Regions from separate parts of the Ferriphaselus amnicola genome, predicted to be linked through region 1. Evidence: predicted binding sites of a transcription regulator. Region 1 holds the regulator's gene; each other region holds the start of a gene.

Region 1 (6,013 bases):
CATCGTCAATAACTTCCGAGCCACCGCACTGGACGAACAAGGCAAGCCTCATCATCGCATCAACGCCCACGAGATGAGACATTACCCCGATGATGACTCGCTGCATCTAGAGCAGCCCGAGATCATCGCCCTTACACCTAATCGCCCGACACTACACACCACCGCTCAAACTGGCACGACTTTCCATCGCGACGAAACCATCTTGCGTGGCGATGTGCGCATCGTGCGCGCTGCTAGCACAGCCGCCAGTGAGCGCGTCTTCACCACCACGTATCTGCGAGCTCTGCCGAGCGAAGACTACGCGGAGACCGACCGCCCCGTCACCATGCGCGATGCTCACAATCTCGTGAGTGCCATCGGCATGACCTTAGATAACAAGACGCAGACCATCAAGCTGCTGTCACACGTAAGAAGCGAACATGTTGCTGCGAATTGATGCTCTCTTGCTCTGCCTCCTACTACTTGGCGCATCGTCGGCTTGGGCGGAGCGTGCTGATCGCAACCAACCGATGTATTTGGATGCCAACACCGTCAACATTGACGATGCGAAGCAGATCAGCATCTTTGAAGGCAACGTCAGACTCATCCAAGGCACGCTAATGATCACGGGCGACAAGATCGTAGTCACAGAAACCGCCGCTGGTGACAAGCATGGCACCGTCACAGGCAAACCCGCTCAGTTCAGACAGAAGCGCGAAGGCGTGGATGAAATCATCGAAGGTAACGGACAGCGCATCGAGTACGACACGCAGAATGAATTCCTAGAACTCTTCGGCGAAGCCAGCATGAAGCGCAGTAACGACGAAGTTCATGGCGATCACATCACCTATGACTCCAAGACCGAGATATTCCATGTGGACAGCTCGCGAACTCCGAATTCCGGCCAGCGAGGCCGAGTTCGCGCAGTCATTCAGCCTAGGAACGAGAGCATCCCAGCCCCCACGGATCCAGTGTCCATCCGGCCTTCGACCAGTTTAGGTAAGCCATGAGTGAATTGCGCACCACCTCGCTGAGGAAGCAGTACCGCGCCCGCACTGTGGTGCAAGACGTATCTCTATCCGTGCACAGCGGCGAAGTGGTCGGCCTGCTCGGCCCTAACGGTGCAGGAAAAACCACCAGCTTCTATATGATCGTAGGCTTGGTTGCAGCAGATGGCGGAGACATCTACATCGACCAGCACAAGATCACTCATGCGCCCATTCATCGCCGTGCCCAATTAGGACTAGGCTATCTGCCACAAGAGGCCTCGATTTTCCGTCGCTTGACGGTGGCCGAAAACATTCGCGCCGTACTGGAGTTGCGCGGACTCCCTCTCGCCCAACAGGAATCGACGCTAGAAACCTTGCTAGACGAGTTACATATCAGCCACATACGCGACAATCCCGCCATGAGTCTCTCTGGAGGCGAACGACGGCGCTGCGAGATCGCACGCGCGCTGGCCACCGATCCGCGTTTTATTCTGCTGGATGAACCCTTTGCCGGCGTTGACCCCATCGCCGTGCTAGATATCCAGAAGATCATCCGTTTTCTCAAAGAACGCGGCATCGGTGTGCTGATTACCGACCATAACGTGCGGGAAACCTTGGGCATCTGCGACCGCGCCTACATCATCAACGCTGGCGCAGTGATGGCGGAAGGCAAGCCCGAGGAAATCATCTATAATGAAGCCGTGAGGAAAGTGTATCTCGGCGAGCACTTCAAACTATAAAAGTGACGCCCACCTAATAATCGTTGGCATGAAAGCATCACTACAACTCAGGCAATCCCAGCAACTGACGCTCACACCGCAGTTGCAGCAATCTATCCGCTTACTGCAACTCTCTACCTTGGAGATCAATCAGGAAACTGCGCGACTGCTGGATGAGAATCCGTTCTTGGAGCGCGAGGAAGACGAGATCACCTCGTTTGCCACGAGTACGGCAAGCACCACCTCCACCAGCCCCGAGCAGCCTGAAAGAGAATCATCCAAGGCCGAGGAAGACTGGAGCGAGCTGTCTTATAGCCCTAGCTCAGCCAGCTCTGATGACGAAGATGACCACTATCCCGAGACAGCCGCCAGCTCCCCAAGTCTGCGCGAGCATCTCCTGACCCAACTCAGCCTCAGCCAACTCGACCACCATGACCGCCAACTGATTGCACTGCTAATTGACGCGCTAGATGATGGCGGCTTTCTGGCACAGTCATTGGAAGACATCTTCGAGATGCTACCGGAAGAGTTAGATGTCACGCTAGATGATCTAGAAACTGCACTCGTCCAGTTGCAACATCTAGATGAGCCTGGCATCGCGGCACGCGATTTATCTGAGTGTTTGTCCTTGCAGCTGCGCGCCCTGCCAGCCACCACCCCGAGTCGGCAACTAGCGATACAACTCACGGACAAGCATCTCGATCTCCTGGCTGCTCACGACTACACCCGCCTCAAACGGCTGCTACACTGTGACGAAGATGGTCTGCGTGCGGCTCAAGCCCTCATTCTGCAACTCAATCCGCGCCCAGCCGCGCGTTACGAGCAACGGGTCAGCGATTACGTCGTGCCCGACGTCATCGTCGAGCGCCAGCGTGGTCGCTGGGCGGCCCGCCTCAACCCAGAAGCTATGCCACGTTTACGCGTGAACCAACTTTACGCCAACATCATGCAGCGCCGTGATGAGCAAAGTTCGCAACAGATGACTGGGCAGTTACAGGAAGCACGTTGGTACATCAAGAATCTGCAACAGCGCTTCGACACCATCTTGCGCGTATCGCAAGCCATCGTGGAGCGGCAGCGTATGTTCCTTGAGCATGGCGAAGTCGCCATGCGCCCGCTCGTGCTGCGCGAGATCGCTGAACAGCTTGAATTACACGAATCGACCATTTCACGAGTCACCACACAGAAGTTCATGCTAACTCCACGTGGTATCTTTGAACTCAAATATTTTTTCGGCAGCGGCGTCTCCACCGACAGCGGCGGGGCATGTTCCTCCACCGCCATCCGCGCCTTAATCAAGCAACTGGTCTCTCAGGAAGATGCTCATCATCCGCTGAGCGACAGCCGTTTGGCAGAAATCCTCGTGTCGCAGGGCATACAAGTCGCTCGGCGCACTGTGGCAAAATACCGGGAATCGCTAAATATCCTCCCGGTCAATCTTCGTAAATCACTCTAACAAAGGAGCAACCATGAACCTCAACCTCAGCGGACATCATCTAGACATCACTCCCGCCATTCGTGAGCATGTGGTCAGCAAACTGGGCAAGATCAAGAAACACTTCGACAACGTGCTGGATGTCACCGTAATCCTATCGGTGGACAAGCTCGAACAAAAGGCAGAAGCCACCGTCCATATCAGCGGCAAAACAATCTTCGTGGAATGCCAAGATGCCAACCTGTACGTCGCCATCGACGAGCTGATCGAGAAGTTGGATCGCCAAGTGTTGAAGCACAAGGAAAAGAACACCGCGCGTCGTCATGACGACTCCGGCAAGATCGTTGAAGCAGAATAACCTTTAGTGGGCGGTCTAATGGCCGCCCTTTTTCATGGGAACAAACCATGGGTTTAATTAGTAACCTCCTGCCGCCCGAAAATGTCATGGTGGATGCCGAATCCACCAGCAAGAAGCGTGTGTTCGAACGAGTCGGCATCTTATTTGAGAACACTCGCAACATCGGGCGCAGTCAGGTATTCGACAGTCTGTTCGCGCGCGAGAAACTCGGCTCGACCGGGCTGGGGCAAGGCGTTGCCATTCCACATGGCCGCGTCAAGGGACTGCGCGATCCAATCGCCTGTTTCATCCGAACCACCACCCCGATCCCCTTCGATTCACCGGATGGGCTGCCGGTGAGCCTGATCTTTGTCCTGCTGGTACCGGAACGGGCGACCGATCTGCACCTACAGCTGTTAGGCGAACTAGCACAGATGTTCTGCGAAAAATCCTTCCGAGATCAACTGCTCGCCAGCGATGACCCAGCCGTTCTTTACCAACTGTTCGCCAACTGGCAAGCCTAGGCGGAGGCTTTGATATGGCTCAGGTAGATATTCGGCGGCTGTTCGAAGACAAGCAAGAGCGACTAGGTTTGGTATGGGTCGCTGGAGAAGGTGGCGCCGACAAGATCCTCGACAGCGAGCTCGTCAATGCGTCGAACAAAGGCTTGATCGGCCACATGAATCTGATCCACCCGAACTGGGTGCAAGTATTCAGTAGCATCGAACTGGACTATCTACACAGCTTAGATGCCGAGGCGATGCAAGCCTCGCTGCAACTACTCGATCATGGCAGCACACTGTGCCTGATCATCGCCGGCACGGACGAGATTCCGCAAGCGCTGGTCGCCTACGCCGACCAGACGCACACGCCGCTGTTCCATTCGCCCAAGAACAGCGTCCACCTGATGTGGCTGGTGCGCCACTACATCGTTGCCGCATTGGCTGAATCGACCACGCGCCACGGCGTATTCCTCGACGTGATGGGCATCGGCGTACTCATCACCGGCGACAGTGGCGTGGGCAAAAGTGAACTCGGCTTGGAACTCATCACGCGCGGCAGCAGCCTAGTTGCCGACGACATCACTGAGTTCTATCGCACCTCGCCGGACACACTCGAAGGAAAATGCCCTGATCTGCTACGCGATTTTCTTGAAGTGCGCGGTCTAGGCATGCTGAACATCCGCACCATGTTCGGTGAAACTGCCGTGCGCCTACGCAAATCACTCAAGCTCATCGTCCACCTCCACCGCCCGCCCGGTGGAGACCTGTCCAAGCTGGAGCGGCTGCCTCTCAATGCCAGCCACCAAGAGATTCTTGGCATACAGATCAACACCGTCAGCATTCCGGTGACGGCCGGACGCAACTTGGCTGTACTGGTCGAAGCGGCCGCACGCAACTACGTGCTGCAAGAGCGTGGTATCGACACCATGAAGGAATTCTTCGATCGCCATCAAGCCGAAATGGAACGCGATCTGGAAGACCGATGACCCAGTTATTCCTCATCAGCGGCCTGTCTGGCTCCGGCAAGAGCATCGCCATCAAACTATTGGAAGATAACGGGTTCTACTGCGTGGACAATCTGCCCGCCGAATTGCTACCCACATTGATCGCCAATCTGCAGCAGGCCGGAAATCGGCAGATCGCCGTAGCGGTCGATGTGCGCAGCGGAGGCAGCGTGCGCGAACTGCCCGCACTGATCGAACAGTTTCGCGAGCAAGGCATCGACGTCCGACTGTTGTTCCTAGACGCCAACAACGACGAACTCGTCAAACGCTACTCGGAGACTCGGCGGCGCCATCCTTTAAGCAACGATACGCTGACGCTCCCGGAATGCGTACAGCAGGAACGCGACCTGCTGGCGGACATCGGCAGCATCGGCCATCGCATTGACACCAGCGACCTCAATCCGAACGCCCTGCGTGCTTGGGTCAAATCGTTCATTCAGCTCGACCGCGCCCGACTCACGCTGCTATTCCAGTCTTTTGGCTTCAAGCATGGCATCCCGCTCGATGCCGATATGGTGTTTGATGTACGTTGCTTGCCCAACCCGCATTACAACCCGTTCCTGCGCCCGCTGACCGGACGCGATGCTCCGGTCATCCAATTCCTCGAACCGCTACCTGCCGTACAACAGATGTACGACGACATCCGCAGCTTCGTTGAACGCTGGTTGCCCGCGTACGTCGCCGACAATCGCAGCTACCTGACGGTCGCCGTCGGCTGCACCGGCGGGCAGCATCGTTCGGTCTATCTGACCGAGCGGTTGGCTCACCACTTCGCCCCGCAGCAACAGGTGCTGGTGCGCCACCGCGAGTTGGGCTGAGGCCGTGCTGAACGCCATCCGCCTCGGCGATTGGCTGACGATGCTGGCAGGTGCGCTATTCACGGCATGGCTAGTGCTGGTGTGCTGGAATGGCGGAGCAGCAGATCGCGCCATCGTGCGCAGTGGCGGAAAGATATTCCGCGAACTACCGCTTTCCCCTGACACCAAACTGCACGTCCCCGGCCCGCTGGGTGTCAGCATCATCACCATCCACAACCGCCAAGCCCGC
Region 2 (6,013 bases), 850 kb from region 1:
CGGGAGAACGCACCAAACTTCAGATTGCTCACTTCAAACTCAGTCACAGTCGAGCCTTCTATCTGCGTGCCTATCCGTTGCAGACACACGAGATGCTGTTCGACGCACACAACCATGCCTTCGCTGTCTTCGACGGCGTGCCTGCGCGTGGCATCTACGACAACATGCGCACCGCAGTAGACAAGGTCCGACGCGGCAAACAACGCGACGTCAATATCCGCTTCTCTGCCATGGTGAGCCACTACCTGTTCGATGCTGAATTCTGCAATCCAGCTTCCGGTTGGGAGAAAGGACAGATTGAGAAAAACGTACAAGATGCAAGGCATCGCATCTGGAACAAACTCCCCGCGTTTGGGAGTCTGCATGAACTCAATGACTGGCTACATCAACGCTGCCTGTCGCTCTGGAAAGAACTCCCTCATCCCCTACAATCGGAACGTCGTATCGCAGATGTCTATGCGGACGAACATCCTTGCCTGATGGCGCTGTCCTGCCCATTTGATGGATTTGTTGAACACGTCAAACGCGTGTCGCCGACTTGCTTGGTCATGTTCGAGCGTAACCGCTACAGTGTTCCGGCCTCCTATGCCAACCGCCCCATCAGCCTGAGGGTGTATGCCGACAAGCTGTTGTTCGTAGCTGAATCTCAAATCATTGCCGAGCATGTGCGGATGATTTCGAATAAGCATGCTCATGGTCAGACGATCTACGACTGGCGTCATTACCTGAGCGTGCTTCAACGCAAGCCAGGTGCATTGCGCAACGGTGCACCGTTCGCTGAACTACCCGAAGGCTTCAAGCATTTGCAGAACATCTTGCTCAAGCGACTGGGTGGAGATCGGGAGATGGTAGAAATCTTAGCCCTCGTCTTACAGCACGATGAAGCTGCCGTGCTCACAGCAGTCGAGTTGGCCCTAGAGAGCGGTGTGCCATCCAAGCAGCATGTGCTCAATCTGCTGACGCGACTGATTGAGCCTGCACCACCAGCCCCTGTTGATACGCCGGCCCATCTGACGCTCGTGGTCGAGCCGCAGTCTAACGTTAGCCGCTATGACCAATTGAGGGAGGTGCGCCATGCAGCATGAAGCCATGATCACCACGCTCAAGAGCATCAAGTTATACGGCATGGCGCAGGCGGTGGATGAACTGGCTAGCCAAGGTTCACCTGCCTATCAGAGTGCACAAGTGATGTTGAGTACCTTGCTCAAGGCCGAGATGGCGGAACGCGAGGTACGCTCTATCGCCTACCAGATGAAGGCATCCCGTTTCCCAGTCTACCGTGACTTGGCGAGTTTCGACTTCAGCCAGAGCGTGGTGAACGAGGCACTCATCCGGCAGTTGCATCGATGCGAGTTCTTGGATCAGGCACACAATGTGGTGCTGGTCGGAGGCCCTGGCACGGGCAAGACGCATCTGGCGACGGCACTCGGTGTGCAGGCGGTGCAACATCAGCATCGTCGAGTCAGGTTCTTCTCGACCATTGAGTTGGTGAATGCGTTGGAGTTGGAGAAGGCTGCGGGCAAACAGGGGCAGATTGCTAACCGGATGATGTATGCCGATCTGGTGATTCTGGATGAGTTGGGCTATCTGCCGTTCAGCCAAGCGGGAGGTGCATTACTGTTCCACTTCATTGGCAAACTCTATGAGCGCACGAGTCTTGTGATCACGACCAACTTAAGCTTCGCTGAATGGGGCTGTGTGTTCGGGGATGCAAAGATGACAACGGCGTTGCTCGACAGGTTGACGCACCACTGCCACATCGTGGAGTCCGGCAACGACAGTTACCGCTTCAGAAACAGTTCAACTCAATCGGGAAAGGAGGGCAAAAACAGAAAACTATCCACAACTTGAAACGTTCAGAGATAATTCAAGGGTGGGTCAAAGTTCAATGCAATTGGTGGGTCAGTTTTACACGCAATTCAACAGCACTAACACTTGCCAGCAATCTGAAGGCCTACAGCCCACCGGAGATTCAACTCCTACATAAGATGATTAATCATTCGGCAGTAAATCCTTTGCATAACTTGGCTTCGGTTCAGTACGAATTACAAATTGACGATTTGCCGTCACCTCTTGATGTGCAGAACACGGCGCTTGAGCTTCTCAGTAAATCAATCACTTTTGAATTTGGAGATCCAAAAAACCCAAGTTGGTGCTCAACGAAAATTCTCCAAGAATTTTCCATTTGCAGTGGGAAGTTTAGTTACAGCTTCTGCCCCACTTTTGCCAAATTCTCTCGATCTGCTTGGCTACATGACATGATAAGTCGATAGATGTAGCAAAGCACTCATGTCCACGGTATGAGTCCGTGGACAGATCAGATCAGACCGAATACGGTGACGCCACCCAAGCTTTTATCAGCGCCACTTCCGTCTCCGGCAGGTAGCTGAAGCCTGCCTCTAGGTCACGTGCTACCGAGTAAGCGATCTTGGCTGGGGTGATACTTCCGGCAACCAGATGAAAATACCAAGCTGATGGATAGCCCGCTGCGCGATCGAAGGCCTGCAACTGTGCGCTCATCTCTACACCGGACAGTTCAACGTTCCAATGGAAAGGCTTGAGTGCTCGGGCATGACGTGAGATGAGCGAGGCGGTAAGCACAGGATTACGGTAGCGATCCAGATGTTCGCGCAGAGCAACGATCCAATGATCGCTTAAGTGGCCGCGTGCCGCTGCACTGCTCAACTGCCACTCGGCAAACAGACGCGTCAGTCCTGCGGTATGCCCGTCATTGGACGCGACGCGAGCAAGGATCTGACGCATATCGAGCAGGCGACGGAAGCGGTAATGTGGCGCGCCCACCGGCTGGGCCTCGATCACATCGGGCATCAATGGCTCGGTCAACTCCTGCCAATCATGAGGTGGCCGCTCGACATCGATCAACTTGCGATCCAATACTTCCTGCAATTCTTCCACTTCGAGCTGCAAAAAGTCGGTGGGAGCTAGGCCATACGATGCGACAAGGTAGTGGGTACGTCCAGAGTGACGCGTCACTAGCAAGCCACTGTCAGCATAGCGCTCCACCAACTCGTCCATTTCGCCGCCGCACGATTCCAGTTCAGCTTTCGCCCAACTTTCCAAATGACTCGCAATACGCTCACCATCACTGGCAAGCACTCCACCTGGACGATACCAACCACCCCGATTGAGCGCATAACGGAAAGAACACCCCGGACGGATGCGTTGCGAGATTTCTAGCAAGACGCTGTGATGCGGGCGCGGTGGAGTAGCTTCGATCTCAGCCGCCAATTTGAACAGGGTGATTTCATCCATCGTATAAAGACTCATTTACTATCCTCGTGCAAATACTGAGTTAGCCGCTGGCGCACCACACTGCGCACATCGGGCTCGACATCATCCACTAACTCAGCGATTAATTCCACCGGAGCACGCTGTGCTGCTTCCAGTCGCACCACCCAATCCTCATCCGCCAATAACCTGCCTGCATCATCCGGCAACATGCGTGCCGCGATGATGCGACGGACTTCAGCATCCTCATCTTTGACCAATATGCCCAAAGCAAAAGGTGGCATGCGCCTAGCCACCTCCTTACGCACCTCTCGGTCAACATCATGCACCATGCGCCGCAACTGACCGTGCGGTAACCGTTTAGCCACCTGCAAACGCACCAGATAATCCACATCGCTCAGCAAGGCCACCAAGCGCTCCGGCGCGATGCGCTCGGCCACTGTCATGCGCACTTCACGGTCGGTATCGTGCAAATAGTCGTCCAGTTCGTCGATAGGCAAACGGCTCGCCACCACGCGACGCACCACCTCGTCGATATCCGGCGCCAACTGCCGCACCACCGGCAACGGTGCATAGCGCACCGCAATGGCGCGTCGCTCCCAGAAGCCATCTGCCAAGCAGCCCTCGGCAAACTCAGGGTTGCGGCGCAAAAAACGGTCGATCTGTCGCCCGCTCTGTGCCACCAAGCACACATCGCCCGGCACACACCGCCCCGCCGCCAGCACCGCCCGATGCGGACAGCAGGTGCAATCCGCGCTCACGACGCCCACCAACGGCGACGCCCCAGCCTGCCGCTCCGCCATAGCCACCCCACTCCATTGAAATCTAAAACGAGATGGAGCAACTTATGTGCCATAGGCCAAACGACCCGCCAAGGCCGTCTAAATATCAATCAGCCACACAATGAATTGTCGGGAGTGCGACAAATGTAGGCTACGAGCAAGTTGAACGGGGCTCCCGAGCCAACAACGACCAAACTGCCCTGCCGCAACGTATCAATCGGTCTGTCTAATCGAGGCGAGTCGGCAGTCCTATCGCATAACCCTGATAGCCATCCACCCCCAGTTGCTTCAGTAGATCAAGCTGGCCAGCGGTTTCCACACCATGGGCGATGGTCATCACCTCCAGCGGACGAGCGATCTTGACCACCGATGAGATGAAGAATTGATTCTCTGGGCTGGAGTCAAGCGCGTTGACATAGGAGGTATTGAGTTTGATATAGGCAGGACGCAGCGATTGAAGATACTCAAACGCGGAATGATGAAGGCCAAAGTTGTCCACCGCAAAGTTCGCTCCCAGCTTACGCACCTTGATTACGAAGTCGCTTGCGGCTCGCAGATCCTGAACGATCGAGAACTCCGCAAATTCGAATACCAGCCGCTTCGCTAATTCAGGTTGCGCTTTGAGCTCACCAAGCAACCAATCCACCAAGTTTGGATCACTGATCGAACGAATCGATAAGTTGATCGCGATTTGTCCCTCAAAGGAAGGACGTGCCAGCAACAAATGGAACAGTTTTTCCATAAGTTTGCGATCGATCGCGGCAACAAGTTGATGGCGACTTGCCATCATCATGAACTGAGCTGCAGGAATGATCTCGCCGCTCTCCGCGCACAACCGCCCCGTCACCTCGTTCTGAAGCACCTGTCCATTATTAAGCAACGATTGCACGGGTTGAACAAATAACGCGGTCCGCCCTTGGCTCAAGGCACTCAAAATGAACTGTTTCCAGTACTGCGAGCCTTTCACCACGTCAGCCTGCTCGACACGATGTTCGGTGAGTATCAATTCCTGAGCTTCGCTCGCTTGGAGCATGGCCGAATCAGCCTCTGCCATGAGCTTCGCCAGCTCCATACGTTCGCTGCCGAAATACACCCCGCCACAGGAAAAACGATGGTGCTCACCCCCAGTTAGGTACGCCGTCTTGATATGCTCAACCAAGTCACTGCCTAATGACTCGGCTTGCGACTTCGATAGATTGAAGCTGGCCACAATAAAAGTGACACCACCGATACGTGCCGTCATCAACTCTTGTCGAGCCGGAACAGAGACCAGAGCTTGTGCCAGATCGACCAGCAACTGATCGCCTTTGACATATCCTTGTTCGACATTGAACTCCTCAAAATTCGGCAGATGGATCATGAACAGCACGCCAGACTCGACATCCACAGGAGACTCAAGGATGGTATGGATCTGCTGCTCGAACCCGCGACGATTATTCAGCTTAGTGAGGGGGTCCTGATAGGCCTCTTGACGGAAGTGCTTGGCGATCTCGACTTCCTTGCTGATGAAGTCTCTGATCTTGTTTGACAGTGAGTTGATCGCGCGTACGACACTACGAAGCTCTCTGGCGCGAGGTGTATTTGTGACCGTCTTGAAGTCGCGCTCACTGATAGATTCAGCGACTGCTTCGATCGCTCTCAACGGACTCAAAATGGTCCTAAGGAAGAAGTGCAACAGCACAAGGCTGAGGAGATACAGGCAAAGCAGCCAGATCGTGGCCGATTGTGTAGTTGCCCAAAGCTGCTTATACGCAAAGTTTGGGTGACTCGACACAATCACTCGGCCCATTTGTCGCCACCCCTTGGTGATCAGCGATTCCGCCGAAGGCACCTCCAGATTGACCCACTGCGCAAACCAACGAGGCACCTCGGGTGGCAACGGGGATAACTCCCTCAGCACTAGGGTGTCGCCCTTGATCGACACGACACGGATAGATTGATAAAACCCTCGATCGAATACCGCACCGACAATGGTCTGCGTC
Region 3 (6,013 bases), 390 kb from region 1:
CAAGGCAGCTCCCCGCGCCGCATATCTGTCACTAGCAGGCAGATGCTGTCGGGCGTATGTCCGGGAGTGTGCAGGACTTCGACATTGACGTTGCCGAGGTTGAGCGACTGACCATCGCCCAATGACTCATACTCGAACTTGACCCGTCCTTTGTTCGATTCGTGCAGGCAGTACGGCGCACCGACCATCTGGGCGAGTTTCCTGCCGCCGGAATAATGATCGGCATGGACATGGGTGTCGATCACATAATTGATGGAGACCCCAGCTTTCTTCGCCTCCTCGATGTACCACTCCTCATCGCCTGCGACCACATCTACCGCCATGGATTTACCCTTGGTGCCGCAGCCGAAGAAGTAAGACAGTGACGACTCTTTTGTTGCCAGTTGTTTGAAAAACATCCCGCCCTCCCTTTTAAATTAGAACACCAGAACCTTATCTGCCCACACCGTCCACTCCGACAACTCAGCCAAGGTGCTACGGCGTGCGCCATCTGCAATATCGCTTTCGCTCATGCCTCGCGCATCCATACAGGTGCCACAGATACCAACCTCGCCGCCGTGCCGAATCACATTGCCGAGCATGGTTTCCACGTTGTAGAAGCCTGACGGTACTTTCTGATTGCGGTGTGCCGCCGATGCCGCATCACCAATCAAAAAAACCCGCACGGCATTGCCTTCCATTTTGGAAACAGCGCCAGCCAAACGCAGGCCGTTATAGGTGCGCTCACTTCCATATGGGCCATCGTTGAGGATATAAAGATGATTCATGGCGACCTCCTTGGGTTGATTATCATTCTAGTCGATACTGGAATGATTAAGCGCCATCTGTCATTCTGTGTCAAGTTAATCTATAGTCTTAGTCATACAATCCAGCCAATTACGGACTAATGCCATGAAAGACTCTCGCAAGATAAAAGACCTGCTCTATGAGCAGGTGTCACGGATAGGCAAGGTATTCTCCAGCCCCAAGCGCTTGGAGCTGATCGAACTGCTTTGTCAGAGCGAGAAGACGGTGGAGACGCTGGCGAACGAGGCATCTATCAGCGTAAAGCTGACCAGCTCACATTTACGCGAGTTGCGCATGGCGCATCTGGTTGAAACCGAGCGTCAGGGTAAAAACATCTACTACCGTCTCGCCGACAAGTCGGTAGCTGACATGTGGGTACAGATCCATACTCTGGCGGAGGAGCGATTGATTGAGCTGCAACTAGCATTGCAGAAGATCGCCTCGCAACCGGATGATTTGGTGCCGAGTGATCGTGACAGCCTAATGAAGGCGGCACGCAAAGGTGAGGTGGTGGTACTCGATGTCAGGCCGACAGGGGAATATTTGAATGCGCATCTGCCGTTTGCTCGCTCGATTCCAATCGAGGAACTACGCCAGCGTCTGAGTGAACTTCCTAAAGACCGCGCCATTGTCGCTTACTGCAGAGGGCCTTATTGTCTGATGGCAGTGGATGCCGTTGCTCTGCTAAGGCAAGAAGGATATTCAGCCATCCATCTGCGGGAAGGTATAGCGGAGTGGGAAGCTGCGAGTGGTAAGTAGCTCGTCGATTAGCTGCTGATGTCCGCTCGGGGGCCGATAGCAGAAATAGCCGGCCTCGTTCCTCAATTTCCGCTTTGGCCGAATTCCTGGCCGTCACATCCTCGGCCTTTGCGGTCACAAAGCCTATTGCTGCCGAATGACAGATGTGATGTAGTTTGCTGACACTGGCTGTGAGTACCTAGTTAAGTGATAACTTTTCATTCTGTTGAAGAATTGCTCACTGATTATTGACGTGATTCGAATAAATATAGTAACCAATTCGTTCTGATTCATTTAGGTGCATTGAAAGCATTTGTTGCCACCAATTAGTGCATTTAATTGTCTCCTGACCTAAAACGCCTCATTTAATTCTGGCGTAATACTTGCTTTACAAGCGGTATGAATATCAATACTGCTGAATTCCCCTTACGCGTACTGCTGGTGGATGAAACCTTCGAGCGCGCCGCACTGCTCAAGCACGCGCTGAATGAAGCCGGCTGCCACCTCGCCGCTCATGTTTCCGCAAGTGCTGATTTGCCGGGTTTAGTGAGCGAACTCAAGCCCGATATTGTCATCCTCGATACAGACTCACCTGATCGAGATACGCTGGAGCATCTGTGCATCATCAGTCGTGACCAGCCACGACCTATCGTATTGTTTACACACGATGAAGATAGCGAAAAGATACGCGCAGCGATACGTGCAGGGGTCAGTGCCTATGTGGTCGATGGACTGAAAACTGAACGACTGCGCCCCATCATGGAAGTAGCGATCGCTCGATTCAACCAGTTCCACGCCATGCGTCAAGAGCTGGAAAAAGCCGAGAATCAATTGGCCGAACGCAAGGAAGTGGATCGCGCCAAGGGCATATTGATGAAGCAACGCGACTGGAGTGAAGACGAGTCATATCAGGCGTTGCGCAAAATGGCGATGGATAAGGGACTCAAACTAGCCGATGTGGCTCGCCAAGTCATCACGGTGGCAGAGTTGATGGGATAGCTGGCACAGCGATTGCTTAGCTAACAACAACGATCCAACGGCGGATCGAGTAAGTAAATAGACTCCGACCATGATGGTCGGACAGAATCAAGGACAAAGGCGTCCATTTGCGAGAGCGGTATCTCTTGCAGATGGACGCCTTTTTTATTTGCTAGTTTTTAACCAAGGAGCGATGTCATGAACGATGAAACCAACAACAGCCGGAGAGATTTTATGAAGAATGGAATGGGTTTACTGGGAGGCGCCGCCTTGATGGCCATGGTACCGCCGGGTGTGCGCAGTGCAGCTTGGGCAGCAGGTTCCGACGCCCCGGAACTGAAAGAGGTCCGAGTCGGATTCATTCCACTAACCGACTGCGCCTCCGTGGTCATCGCCTCGGTGATGAAGTTCGACGAGAAATACGGCATCAAGATCATTCCATCTAAGGAAGCGTCCTGGGCGGCTGTGCGCGACAAGCTGACTAACGGTGAACTTGATGCAGCTCACGTTCTGTATGGCTTGATCTATGGCGTACACCTAGGCATCGGCGGACAAAAGAAAGACATGTCCGTGCTGATGACGCTGAACAACAACGGTCAGGCGATCACCCTATCCAACCAGCTCCGAGACAAGGGCGTGACCAATGGCGCGACGCTGAAGAAGCTGGTGGATGCCGAGAAGCGCGATTACACCTTTGCCCAGACATTCCCCACCGGCACCCACGCCATGTGGCTGTATTACTGGCTGGCCAGTAACGGCATCAACCCGATGAGTGACGTGAAGACCATCACCGTGCCGCCACCGCAAATGGTCGCCAACATGCGCGTCGGCAATATGGACGGTTTCTGCGTCGGCGAGCCGTGGAACAACCGCGCCATCTACGACAAGATCGGTTTCACTGCGGCCACCACGCAAGACATCTGGAAAGACCACCCAGAAAAGGTGCTGGGCTGCACCGCCGAATTCACCCAGAAGAATCCCAACACTGCACGCGCGCTCATCATGGCGGTACTGGAGGCCTCCAAGTACATCGACGATATGGCCAATCGCCGCAAGGTCGCCGAGATCATCGCCGACAAGTCCTACGTCAACTGTCCGGTGGAGGTGATCGATCAGCGTCTGGAAGGCAAGTACGAGGACGGCCTAGGCAAGAAGTGGAACGACCCCAATTACATGAAGTTCTACAACGATGGCGCGGTCAACTTCCCCTTCCTGTCTGACGGCATGTGGTTCCTCACCCAACAGAAACGCTGGGGTCTGCTCAAGGATGATCCCGATTATCTGGGCGTCGCCAAGAAGATCAATCAGGTCGAGCTGTACAAGCAGGCGGCTGCGCAGGTCAAAGTGCCCGTGCCCAAGGACGTGATGCGCAGCAGCAAGTTGATGGACGGTACGGTGTGGGACGGCAAGGACCCCAAGAAGTACGCCGCCAGCTTCAAGATCCACGCTTGAGGTGACCATGCAACTTCGTGACTTCAAGGAATTCATGGTGCACTCGGTGCTGCCCCCGTTGCTGGGGGTGGCATTTCTGGTCGGCCTGTGGGGCATGCTGGCGCAAACCAATGACACGCTGCCGGGACCAGTCAAAACTTGGCACTCGGCAGTAGAATTGTTCAGCGACCCCTTCTATCGGCACGGCCCCAACGATCAGGGCATAGGTTGGAACATCCTGAATTCGCTCCAGCGCGTCGGCACCGGTTTTGGCCTAGCCGCGCTGATTGGCATCCCGCTGGGCTTCATGGTCGGGCGCTTCACCTTTCTGGACAAGATGGCCTCGCCCATCATCAGCTTGCTCAAGCCGGTATCCCCGCTGGCTTGGCTGCCCATCGGTCTGCTGGTATTCAAGGCCGCCAATCCAGCGGCAATCTGGGTGATCTTCATCTCCAGTATCTGGCCCATGGTCATCAACACCGCCATGGGCGTACGCCAACTGCCGCAGGATTACCTCAACGTGGCGCGCGTACTCAAGCTGTCAGAGTGGAAGGTATTCACCCGCATCCTGTTCCCTGCCACCCTGCCCTACATGCTCACCGGCGTGCGGCTGTCCATCGGCACCGCTTGGCTGGTCATCGTAGCAGCGGAGATGCTCACCGGCGGCGTTGGTATCGGCTTCTGGGTATGGGACGAATGGAACAACCTGAATGTGGAGCACATCATCATCGCCATCTTCGTGGTCGGCATCGTCGGCCTGTTGCTGGAACAGATGCTGGTATGGCTGGCCAAGCGCTTCAGCTACTAGGAGACTCAAATGAAACGATACGTAAATGTCGAGAACGCTGGCATGGTGTTCACCACACGCCAGGGCGAATTCATCGCACTGCGCGACATCGACCTGACCATCGAACGCGGTGAGTTCATCACGCTAATCGGCCACTCCGGTTGTGGCAAATCCACCCTACTCAACCTGATCGCTGGGCTGTTGCTGCCCAGCTCCGGCCACCTGTTCTGCGCCGAGCGCGAGATCGCAGGGCCTGGACCGGAGCGCGCCGTGGTGTTCCAGAACCACTCGTTGTTGCCTTGGATGACTTGCTTCGACAACATCTATCTGGGCGTGGAGCGCGTATTCGGCGATACCGAGGACAAAGCCAAGCTGCGCCAGCGCACGCTGGATGCACTGGCGCTGGTACACCTGTCACACGCCGAGAAGAAATACCCGCACGAGATCTCTGGCGGCATGAAGCAGCGCGTCGGCATCGCCCGAGCGCTGGCCATGCAACCCAAGGTATTGCTGATGGACGAGCCCTTCGGAGCATTGGATGCGCTGACCCGTGCCCACTTGCAGGATGAACTGATGAAGATCGTCGCCGCCACCCAGAGCACCGTGGTGATGGTTACGCATGACGTGGACGAGGCGGTGCTCCTGTCCGACCGCATCGTGATGATGACCAACGGCCCAGCGGCAACCATCGGCGAGATCCTCAGCGTCGATCTGCCCAAGCCGCGCAACCGTCTGGCACTGGCCAACAACCCGCATTACCACCAGTTACGCGGCGCGGTGCTGGAGTTCTTGTACCAGAAGCAGGCGCACAAAGAAGCGGCTTAGCACGATGAAGCTGTCCTTCTTTAAGAGTCTATTCTCACCGTCTCCCCTCCAATCGGGAGTGGCGATTCAGTATTTGGGGCGAACTGGCGATTTTCTCATGATGGGATCTGAGATTGTAGCCATCCCAAAGGGTGGATGTACGCTGGACTGGGTACTCGATACTTTGAGGTCCCGTGGAGATAAATGGGTTTACGCGTTAGATGAACATAATGTGCTATGCCTAGCGAATGGAGAGTTTATTACTCCTCATGAAGAGGTTAGGCCAAGCTACGAACTCGAAATATATTCCAAAAGGTCCTCTTTCGAGCCATGAACAAACAATCCTGGCCTAGAGAAACGCGCTCTACCTGTTGCTACTGCGGCGTGGGCTGCGGCGTCATCATCGAATCTGATGTCGAGCATATCAGCGGTGTGCGTGGCGACCCAGCACATCCGGCCAATTTCGGTAAGCTGTGCAGCAAGGGTTCC

What was found. The regulator sigma-54, encoded in region 1, starts transcription at its own class of promoters, with help from an activator protein. The targets are predictions, from matches to a motif close to TGGCACNNTTCCTGCT.
Region 2: OYT1_RS07155 (4Fe4S-binding leucine-rich repeat protein) is a predicted target of sigma-54. The motif match lies at 4,089-4,104, and genes of this name have one in related genera.
Region 3: OYT1_RS00890 (ANTAR domain-containing response regulator) is a predicted target of sigma-54. The motif match lies at 1,897-1,912, and genes of this name have one in related genera.

What each region holds. Positions count from the first base shown of each region.
Region 1 is NZ_AP018738.1:581,892-587,904, reverse strand. It holds gene lptC (LPS export ABC transporter periplasmic protein LptC) at 1-436, shown strand, start outside; gene lptA (lipopolysaccharide transport periplasmic protein LptA) at 420-989, shown strand; gene lptB (LPS export ABC transporter ATP-binding protein) at 986-1,708, shown strand; gene OYT1_RS02785 (RNA polymerase factor sigma-54) at 1,737-3,143, shown strand; gene hpf (ribosome hibernation-promoting factor, HPF/YfiA family) at 3,157-3,480, shown strand; gene OYT1_RS02775 (PTS sugar transporter subunit IIA) at 3,528-3,983, shown strand; gene hprK (HPr(Ser) kinase/phosphatase) at 3,998-4,948, shown strand; gene rapZ (RNase adapter RapZ) at 4,945-5,784, shown strand; gene OYT1_RS02760 (NusG domain II-containing protein) at 5,789-6,013, shown strand, end outside.
Region 2 is NZ_AP018738.1:1,432,539-1,438,551, forward strand. It holds gene istA (IS21 family transposase) at 1-1,085, shown strand, start outside; gene istB (IS21-like element helper ATPase IstB) at 1,075-1,851, shown strand; gene OYT1_RS07150 (hypothetical protein) at 2,323-3,288, opposite strand; gene OYT1_RS07155 (4Fe4S-binding leucine-rich repeat protein) at 3,285-4,052, opposite strand; gene OYT1_RS07160 (bifunctional diguanylate cyclase/phosphodiesterase) at 4,258-6,013, opposite strand, start outside.
Region 3 is NZ_AP018738.1:190,636-196,648, reverse strand. It holds gene OYT1_RS00905 (MBL fold metallo-hydrolase) at 1-398, opposite strand, end outside; gene OYT1_RS00900 (DsrE/DsrF/TusD sulfur relay family protein) at 417-767, opposite strand; gene OYT1_RS00895 (ArsR/SmtB family transcription factor) at 892-1,545, shown strand; gene OYT1_RS00890 (ANTAR domain-containing response regulator) at 1,924-2,523, shown strand; gene OYT1_RS00885 (CmpA/NrtA family ABC transporter substrate-binding protein) at 2,701-3,954, shown strand; gene ntrB (nitrate ABC transporter permease) at 3,962-4,741, shown strand; gene OYT1_RS00875 (ABC transporter ATP-binding protein) at 4,751-5,545, shown strand; gene OYT1_RS00865 (nitrate reductase) at 5,855-6,013, shown strand, end outside.